Regions from separate parts of the Streptomyces sp. NPDC002884 genome, predicted to be linked through region 1. Evidence: predicted binding sites of a transcription regulator. Region 1 holds the regulator's gene; each other region holds the start of a gene.
What was found. The regulator HrcA, encoded in region 1, represses chaperone genes, less so after heat shock. The targets are predictions, from matches to a motif close to TTNGCACTCNGNNNNNCNGAGTGCNAA.
Positions count from the first base shown of each region.

Region 2: the regulator HrcA is predicted to act here: its motif matches at 1,734-1,760, upstream of groL (chaperonin GroEL).
Region 3: the regulator HrcA is predicted to act here: its motif matches at 1,792-1,818, upstream of groES (co-chaperone GroES).

Region 1 covers NZ_JBEOVB010000001.1:733,112-736,361, forward strand. The annotation lists gene ABT070_RS03235 (nitronate monooxygenase) at 1-211, opposite strand, end outside; gene dnaJ (molecular chaperone DnaJ) at 414-1,550, opposite strand; gene hrcA (heat-inducible transcriptional repressor HrcA) at 1,551-2,567, opposite strand; gene ABT070_RS03250 (MBL fold metallo-hydrolase) at 2,727-3,250, shown strand, end outside.
Region 2 covers NZ_JBEOVB010000010.1:29,019-32,268, forward strand. The annotation lists gene thrC (threonine synthase) at 1-452, shown strand, start outside; gene ABT070_RS21455 (MoaD/ThiS family protein) at 586-861, shown strand; gene ABT070_RS21460 (cold-shock protein) at 1,370-1,576, shown strand; gene groL (chaperonin GroEL) at 1,922-3,250, shown strand, end outside.
Region 3 covers NZ_JBEOVB010000004.1:204,987-208,236, forward strand. The annotation lists gene ABT070_RS11090 (polysaccharide deacetylase family protein) at 1-853, shown strand, start outside; gene ABT070_RS11095 (polysaccharide deacetylase family protein) at 850-1,674, shown strand; gene groES (co-chaperone GroES) at 1,963-2,271, shown strand; gene groL (chaperonin GroEL) at 2,383-3,250, shown strand, end outside.

The DNA.
Region 1 (3,250 bases):
TGAACAGGTTCACGCCGAAGGGACGGGCGGTGAGGCTCCGCAGCTGCTTGATCTCCTGGTACATGCCGTCGGCCGTCTTGTACCCGGCGGCGAGGAACCCGAGCCCACCGGCCTCGCACACGGCGGCCGCGAGCCGCGGGAGGGAGACACCGCCCGCCATGGGGGCCTGCACGATCGGATACGGGAAGAGATCGGTCAGTGCGGAGGACATGACGGCATGTTGTCACGTCCTCCGAACAAGTCCGAATCGACCCTTCCCCTTGACACCTGCTGTCACGTGTCGGCGGATCCCGCCCGTCGGGTGACCGAGGACGAGGCCCGTTCAGGGCCGGCACGGGGGGCTGGGGGCGCGGCCCTCAGGGACGGGAAGGGGATGCGGCGGCGGGGGCGGAACCGCCCCCGCACACCCACCGTCACCGCCCGTTGAACGCGTCCTTCAGCCGGGAGAACAGCCCCTGCTGCCCGGGCTGGAACTGCCCGATGGGCCGCTCCTCGCCCCGCATCTTGGCCAGCTCCCGCAGCACCCGCTCCTGCTCGGGATCGAGCTTGCTCGGCGTCTGGACCTCGACGTGCACGATGAGGTCACCGCGCCCCCCGCCCCGCAGATGCGTGATGCCGCGGCCGTGCAACGGGATCGACTGGCCGGACTGGGTGCCGGGCCGGATGTCGACCTCCTCCAGCCCGTCCAGCGTCTCCAGCGGCACCTTGGTGCCGAGCGCCGCCGCCGTCATCGGCAGCGTCACCGTGCAGTGCAGGTCGTCACCGCGCCGCTGGAACATCGCGTGCGGCAGCTCGTGGATCTCGACGTACAGGTCACCGGCGGGGCCGCCGCCGGGGCCGACCTCGCCCTCGCCCGCGAGCTGGATCCGGGTGCCGTTGTCGACACCGGCCGGGATCTTCACGGTCAGCGTGCGGCGCGAGCGCACCCGTCCGTCGCCCGCGCACTCCGGGCACGGGGTCGGCACGACCGTGCCGAAGCCCTGGCACTGCGGGCACGGCCGCGAGGTCATGACCTGTCCGAGGAAGGACCGCGTCACCTGCGACACCTCGCCGCGACCGCGGCACATGTCACACGTCTGCGCCGTGGTGCCGGGGGCCGCGCCCTCGCCACTGCACGTCGAGCAGACGATCGCCGTGTCGACCTGGAGGTCCTTGGTCGTGCCGAAGGCCGCCTCCTCGAGGTCGATCTCCAGCCGGATCATCGCGTCCTGGCCGCGCCGGGTCCGCGAACGCGGACCGCGCTGCGACGCCGTCCCGAAGAACGCGTCCATGATGTCCGAGAAGTTCCCGAAGCCACCGGCGCCGAAGCCGCCCGCGCCACCGCCTCCGGACTGCGACAGCGGGTCGCCGCCGAGGTCGTAGACCTGCTTCTTCTGCGGATCCGACAACACCTCGTAGGCGGCGTTGATCTCCTTGAACCGCTCCTGGGTCTTCGGATCCGGATTGACGTCCGGGTGCAGCTCGCGCGCGAGCCGCCGGAAGGCCTTCTTGATCTCTTCCTGCGACGCATCGCGGCGCACGCCGAGAACGGCGTAGTAGTCCGTGGCCACCTACGACTCCGCCAGGATCTGTCCGACGTACCGTGCCACCGCTCGTACCGCTCCCATCGTTCCCGGGTAATCCATGCGGGTCGGTCCGACCACGCCCAGCTTGGCGACTGCTTCGCCGCCCGAACCGTAGCCGACCGACACCACCGAAGTGGAGTTGAGTCCCTCATAGGCGTTCTCGTGACCGATGCGTACGGTCATGCCCGAATCGCCTGCCTCGCCAAGGAGCTTGAGGAGCACGACCTGCTCCTCCAGTGCCTCCAGGACGGGCCGGATGGTGAGGGGAAAGTCATGTCCGAAGCGGGTGAGATTGGCGGTACCGCCGATCATCAGCCGCTCCTCGTTCTCCTCGACGAGTGTCTCCAGCAGGGTGGAGAGCACCGTCGTGACCGTGCCCCGGTCCTCGGCCTCGAAGGCCTCCGGCAGATCCTCCACCAGCTGCGGCACGTCCGCGAAGCGGCGCCCCGCGACCCGGCTGTTGAGCCGGGCGCGCAGATCCGCCAGCGAGGCCTCCCCGAAGGGCGCCGCGCAGTCCACCATCCGCTGCTCGACCCGCCCGGTGTCCGTGATCAGCACGAGCATCAGGCGTGCGGGCGCGAGCGAGAGAAGCTCCACGTGCCGCACGGTCGAGCGGGTCAGTGACGGGTACTGCACGACGGCGACCTGCCGGGTGAGCTGCGCGAGCAGCCGTACGGTCCGGGCCACGACGTCGTCGAGGTCGACGGCGCCGTCGAGGAAGTTCTGGATGGCCCGCCGCTCGGGACCGGTCATCGGCTTGACGCCGGCCAGCTTGTCGACGAACAGCCGGTAGCCCTTGTCCGTGGGGATCCGCCCGGCACTGGTGTGCGGCTGGGCGATGTACCCCTCGTCCTCCAGGGCGGCCATGTCGTTACGGACCGTCGCCGGGGACACGCCGAGGCTGTGCCGCTCGGTGAGCGCCTTCGACCCCACGGGTTCCTCGGTGCCGACGTAGTCCTGGACGATGGCCCGCAGCACCTGGAGCCTGCGTTCACTCAGCATCGCGCGCACACCTCCAGCAGTCGTCCCCAGTCCCCTGGGCGCCTTGTCTGGCACTCTTCACATCCGAGTGCCAGCGTTCCCCGGCCCAGTGTACGGCTGTGGGGTACACCCGGGGCAAGGTCGGCCCATGGTGCAGCGTCGTAGGGCTAGCGTCGCGGTATGACGGTGACTTGGGAAGAGCTCGGATGGGAGCGGGTCGCGGCCGGGGTGGGCCGGGTGCGGCTGCCGGGCTGGGACTGCACGGCGGGGCTGGTCGTCGGGGCGGGCGCGGTGCTGATGATCGACGCGGGGTCGAGCCTGGCCGAGGGGGTGCGGCTGCGGGCCTGGGCCGAGGAACTCAGCGGCTCCCGTGTGACCCATCTCGCGCTCACCCACCCGCACTTCGACCATGTGTTCGGGGCGGCGGCGTTCGCGGGCGCGGAGGTCTTCGGGGCGGTCGGGGCGGACACCGTGACGGCCGGGGAACTGCGGGCGGACGCGGTGCGCAACGGTCTCGACGAGGCGGCGGCGACCGAGGCCGCGGACACGCTCGTGCGGCCCCGGCACCTCGTCTGCGGCGAGCGGACCCTCGACCTGGGCGGCGGCCGGCAGGTTCTGCTGGCGAACGTCGGACCCGGTCACACCGCCCACGACCTGGCGGTCCTGATCCCCGGCGACCCCGAGACGGTGTTCTGCGGCGACCT
Region 2 (3,250 bases), on a different contig from region 1:
AGGACAGGCCGTACAAGATCTTCGGCGCGCAGGCCGAGGGCTGCTCCCCGGTGTCCGTCGCCTACAAGGCCGGGCACGACGTGGTCCGCCCCCAGAAGCCGGACACCATCGCCAAGTCGCTGGCCATCGGCAACCCGGCGGACGGTCCGTACGTCCTCGACATCGCGCGGCGCACCGGCGGCGCGGTGGAGGACGTGAACGACGAGCAGATCGTCGACGCGATCAAGCTGCTGGCGCGGACCGAGGGCATCTTCGCGGAGACCGCCGGTGGTGTCACGGTGGGGGTGACGCGCAAGCTGATCGAGAACGGCCTTCTGGACCCGACCAGGACGACCGTCGTCCTCAACACGGGCGACGGACTGAAGACCCTGGACGCGGTGGCCGGCACCGGCCTGACCGCGACCATCCGTCCGAACCTCGACTCCTTCCGCGAGGCCGGCCTCGCGTCATGAGCGGGGCGCTCCGCCACCAGACCGTATGTGCGCTGCGGACCGGCGCGAACCGGTCGCGCCCACGCGGCGGCAGCCGCACGATCCGCACGGCCCCGCGCCCCTGTGGCCCCCTACCGACCGGAGATCACCAGACATGAGCGTCAACGTCCGCATCCCCACCATCCTGCGCACCTACACGGGAGGCCAGGCCGAGGTGAGTGCCCAGGGAGCCACCCTCGGCGAGGTCATCTCCGATCTGGAGAAGAACCACACCGGCATCGCCGCCCGGGTTCTCGACGACCAGGGCAAGCTGCGCCGGTTCGTCAACGTGTACGTGAACGACGACGACGTCCGCTTCGAGCAGGGTCTGGAGACGGCCACCCCGGACGGCGCCGGCGTCTCGATCATCCCGGCCGTCGCCGGCGGCTGACCGACGGTCGGCCGATGGTCGGCCGCCGGTCGAGCGACCGTCGGGCGATGACTGACCGTCGTTCAGTACCCATCGGTAGTAACCGTCGGTAACAGCGATTACCGAGCGTTCATCGAATTGCCCTCTCCGCGATAGAAGCGGAGGGGGCAATTCAGTGTGGTTGAGCGCGGTACAGTTGGGGAACCCGGTCCGAATCACCGGATCCGGAGTCTTTGATTTCCGCCCCACGCCCGACAAGAAGCAGCCAATGTGCGCGCCTCTTTCGTGGCTTTTGCGGCTTATGCAGGGCCCGACTTGCCCTCAATTCAGGCGAATTCTCGCCACATTCCGGATCCCATGCGTCCGGAATTCTCGTCCGACTGACCTGTTGCAGAGGGCAGTTGGACAGATACATTCGGCCGCGGTCGACGCGTTCCGGCGCACGCCCCCAAGCCAACCGGGGGGTGAGGTCTGACCCGGATCCGCGAAGTGTGGATCTGTGCAAGGGCCAGTAATAGGGGAGTTAGGCATGGCTCAGGGCACCGTCAAATGGTTCAACGCGGAGAAGGGGTACGGCTTCATCGCGGTCGACGGTGGTGCGGATGTTTTCGTCCACTACAGCGCGATTCAGATGGACGGCTACCGCACCCTGGAAGAGGGTCAGCGGGTCGATTTCGAGATCTCGCAGGGTCAGAAGGGGCCGCAGGCGGACATGGTCCGGCTCGCGACCGGCTGAAGCACGCGCCGACTGAAAGCGTCGTTCTTCTGTACATCTGACGAAGGGCTCGCACCTCCACCGGGTGCGAGCCCTTCGGTCTGTCCGGGGGCGTCCGCGCGACGCCGGTGAGACGTCCGTGAGGGGTGTCCGGAAGGGCACGGGTCCGGCGGAGGCGCTTGCACTCTCATGGGTCGAGTGCTAATCATTGGCGTTAGCACTCTGAAGGTGAGAGTGACAACGAGGACCGGGTCGGTGAGGCCCGCAGGCCAGGTGGGGCAAGGAACCACGAGGCCGGCGAGCCGTCCGTCGCGGGCGCCAGCGCGGTCCGGAGCAATCCACCCCAGTCCGGGAGGACCACTTCACATGGCCAAGATCATCGCGTTCGACGAGGAGGCACGGCGCGGCCTCGAGCGCGGCATGAACCAGCTCGCGGACGCCGTGAAGGTGACGCTCGGCCCCAAGGGCCGCAACGTCGTCCTCGAGAAGAAGTGGGGCGCACCCACGATCACCAACGATGGTGTTTCCATCGCCAAGGAGATCGAGCTCGAGGACCCGTACGAGAAGATCGGCGCAGAGCTGGTCAAGGAAGTCGCCAAGAAGACGGACGACGTCGCCGGTGACGGTACGACCACCGCGACCGTCCTCGCCCAGGCCCTGGTCAAGGAAGGCCTGCGCAACGTAGCCGCCGGCGCCAACCCGATGGCCCTCAAGCGCGGTATCGAGAAGGCCGTCGAGGCCGTCTCCGGTGCCCTGCTCGAGCAGGCCAAGGATGTCGAGACCAAGGAGCAGATCGCTTCCACGGCCTCCATCTCCGCCGCCGACACCCAGATCGGCGAGCTCATCGCCGAGGCGATGGACAAGGTCGGCAAGGAAGGCGTCATCACCGTCGAGGAGTCCCAGACCTTCGGTCTGGAGCTGGAGCTCACCGAGGGTATGCGCTTCGACAAGGGCTACATCTCGGCGTACTTCGCCACCGACATGGAGCGTATGGAGGCCGTCCTCGACGACCCGTACATCCTGATCGCGAACTCCAAGATCGCGAACGTCAAGGACCTGCTCCCGCTCCTCGAGAAGGTCATGCAGGGCGGCAAGCCGCTGCTGATCATCGCCGAGGACGTCGAGGGCGAGGCGCTGTCGACGCTGGTCGTCAACAAGATCCGCGGCACCTTCAAGTCCGTCGCGGTCAAGGCCCCGGGCTTCGGCGACCGCCGCAAGGCGATGCTGAACGACATCGCCATCCTCACCGGTGGCGAGGTCATCTCCGAGGAGGTCGGTCTCAAGCTCGAGAACACCTCCCTGGACCTCCTGGGCAAGGCCCGCAAGGTCGTCATCACCAAGGACGAGACCACCATCGTCGACGGTGCCGGCTCTTCGGACCAGGTCGCCGGCCGGGTCAACCAGATCCGCGCCGAGATCGAGAACAGCGACTCGGACTACGACCGCGAGAAGCTGCAGGAGCGCCTGGCGAAGCTCGCCGGCGGTGTCGCGGTCATCAAGGCCGGCGCCGCCACCGAGGTGGAGCTCAAGGAGCGCAAGCACCGCATCGAGGACGCCGTCCGCAACGCGAAGGCCGCCGTCGAGGAGGGCATCGTCGCCGGTGGTGGCGTTGCGCTCATCCAGGCTGCCGCAGTCTTCGAGAAGCTGGAGCTCGAGGGTGACGAGGCGACCGGCGCCAACGCCGTGCGCATCGCG
Region 3 (3,250 bases), on a different contig from region 1:
GGGAGGCGGCGAGAGCGCCGGCCGCACGGCGCGCCCCGCGCCCGGCCAGCAGCCCGAGAAGGCGGGTCCGCCCCCCGCGGCCCCGCCCGCCCGCGCCCTGCACGCGTACGCCGACAGGCTCCGCGCCGCGCACCGGGCCCGGGTCGCCGCGGCGAGGCGCTGGGGCCTGAAGCAGGTCCCGTTGACACCCCCGGCACCCCCCGCGCACAAACCGGAGATCACCACCCGCAAGGGCTTCGAGGTCGACGAACACGAGGAACTCGGCCTCCCGCCGGTCTTCACCACGATCCCGACCAGGGACCGGGTCGTCTTCCTCACCATCGACGACGGCGCCGAGAAGGACCCGGCGTTCCTGCGCATGATGAGCGAGCTGAAGATCCCGTACACCGCCTTCCTCAGCGACTACCTGGTCAAGGACGACTACGGCTACTTCAAGCGGATGCAGGACCGGGGCGTGGGGCTGAACAACCACACCCTGCACCACCCCTACCTGCCCGCCCTCTCCTACGCCCGCCAGAAGCGCGAGATCTGCGGCATGCAGGACGTGATCGAGAAGCGCTACGGCAAGCGCCCCACCCTCTTCCGGCCGCCTTTCGGCAACTACGACCAGGACACCCTGCGCGCCGCGAAGACCTGCGGAGTGCGCCACGCCCCGCTCTGGGCCGAGGAGGTCTTCGTCGACCACTGGGAGTACCGCGAGTGGGACCAGGACCTGCACCCCGGCGACATCGTCCTGAGCCACTTCCGCGGCCGCGGCGACTGGAAGGGCACGATGCCCGACATGGTCCGCCGGTTCCTGAACAAGGTCACGGCGAAGGGATACGCGGTGGCGCGACTGGAGGACTACCTGTGAGGGCACGGGGGCTGCCGGCCGTACTGCTGATCCTAACGACCCTCACGACACTGGCGACCCTGGCGGGCTGTGCCCAGTCCGTCGACCCGATCGAACGGCTCGGCAAGAAGGCCGCCGCCCGGGTCCGCCCGCACGGCCCGGCCGGACAGGACGCGTACCGCCGCTGGGGCCTGACGGCACCCCTGGCCCCCGCGCCGCGCCACCCCGCCCGCGCCCTGGCGGGCAGCCCGGGAGCGGCCCTTCCGCCGGTCGTCGACCACGTCCCGACCACCGACAGGGTCGTCTTCCTCACCTACGACGACGGCGCCGAACGCGACCCCCGTTTCGTCGACATGGTCCGCGAACTGCGCCTGCCGGTGAGCATGTTCCTCACGGACAGCGTGGTGGGCCCGGGCTACGCCCACTTCGCGCGCCTGCGGTCCGTCGGCGCGAACATCCAGAACCACACCCTGGACCATCCGGCCCTGCGCGGTCTGCCCTACGCCGGCCAGCGCGCCGAGATCTGCGGCCAGCAGGACAAGCTCCGTTCCCGCTTCGGCCTGCGCCCCCGCCTCTTCCGCCCGCCCTACGGCACCTACGACACCACCACCCGCCGCGCCGCCGCCGACTGCGGCATCGCGGCCGTCGTCCTCTGGCGCGCGTCGATGGGCCCCACCGACCTCACCTACACCCACGGCCCCCACCGCCTCCACCCCGGCGACGTCATCGCCGTGGCCCCGGACGAGTCGACGGGCCCGGGCCTGAGGGAACGGACCACCCGCCTGCTGCGACACGTACAGGAGCAGGGCCTGACGGTGGCCAGGCTGGAGGACTACCTCTGAGAGCCGGGGTCCGTTCCTCACTCCGGGGGAGCACACGAGCACGCGGCGGCAAGGGCGCGAGCGCGCGGCGGCAAGGGCGCCCACCCAGGCCGAAAACCGGCCGACGCGCCGCCGTCATTGGCACTCCGCTTGACCGAGTGCTAATCACGGTCATAGTCTCGGGTCTGGCACTCCCCACTGGAGAGTGCCAACAGCGACGGGCAGGTCCGGCACCCGCGACGACGGATCCACCTGGTCGCCACCTCAGACAGTTAGCCCCGTGAGATCTCCGAAGGGGGAGGTCGGATCGTGACGACCACCAGCTCCAAGGTTGCCATCAAGCCGCTCGAGGACCGCATTGTGGTCCAGCCGCTCGACGCCGAGCAGACCACCGCCTCTGGCCTGGTCATCCCGGACACCGCGAAGGAGAAGCCCCAGGAGGGGGCTGTCCTCGCCGTGGGCCCGGGTCGCTTCGAGAACGGCGAGCGCCTGCCGCTCGACGTCAAGGTCGGCGACGTCGTCCTGTACAGCAAGTACGGCGGTACCGAGGTGAAGTACAACGGCGAGGAGTACCTCGTCCTCTCGGCTCGCGACGTGCTCGCGATCATCGAGAAGTAATTCACCCAGTTTTGCAGTGAACTGCGCTCCTGGCCCCGCGACTTTGTCAAGCCGGGTGCTGGGGGCGCAGTTCGTTTCTCCCACGTTTTCCGAGAGGGCTGAACCGCTCCCATGGCGAAGATCCTGAAGTTCGACGAGGACGCCCGTCGCGCCCTCGAGCGCGGCGTCAACAAGCTTGCCGACACGGTCAAGGTGACGATCGGCCCCAAGGGCCGCAACGTCGTCATCGACAAGAAGTTCGGCGCCCCCACCATCACCAACGACGGTGTCACGATCGCCCGCGAGGTCGAGCTCGACGACCCGTACGAGAACCTCGGTGCCCAGCTGGTGAAGGAGGTGGCGACCAAGACCAACGACATCGCGGGTGACGGTACGACCACCGCCACCGTGCTCGCCCAGGCGCTCGTGCGCGAGGGTCTGCGGAACGTTGCCGCGGGCGCCTCCCCGGCCGCCCTGAAGAAGGGCATCGACGCCGCCGTCAAGGCCGTGTCCGAGGAGCTCCTCGCGACCGCCCGCCCGATCGAGGACAAGGCCGACATCGCCGCCGTCGCCGCGCTGTCCGCGCAGGACACGCAGGTCGGCGAGCTCATCGCCGAGGCGATGGACAAGGTCGGCAAGGACGGTGTCATCACCGTCGAGGAGTCCAACACCTTCGGCCTGGAGCTGGACTTCACCGAGGGCATGGCCTTCGACAAGGGCTACCTGTCGCCGTACTTCGTGACGGACCAGGAGCGCATGGAGGCCGTCCTCGAGGACCCCTACATCCTCATCAACCAGGGCAAGATCTCCTCCATCGGAGACCTGCTGCCGCTGCTGGAGAAGGTCATCCAGACCAACTCCTCGCGCCCGCTGCTGATCATCGCCGAGGACCTCGAGGGCGAGGCCCTGTCGACCCTGGTCGTGAACAAGATCCGCGGCACCTTCAACGCGGTCGCCGTCAAGGCGCCCGGCTTCGGTGACCGCCGCAAGGCGATGCTGC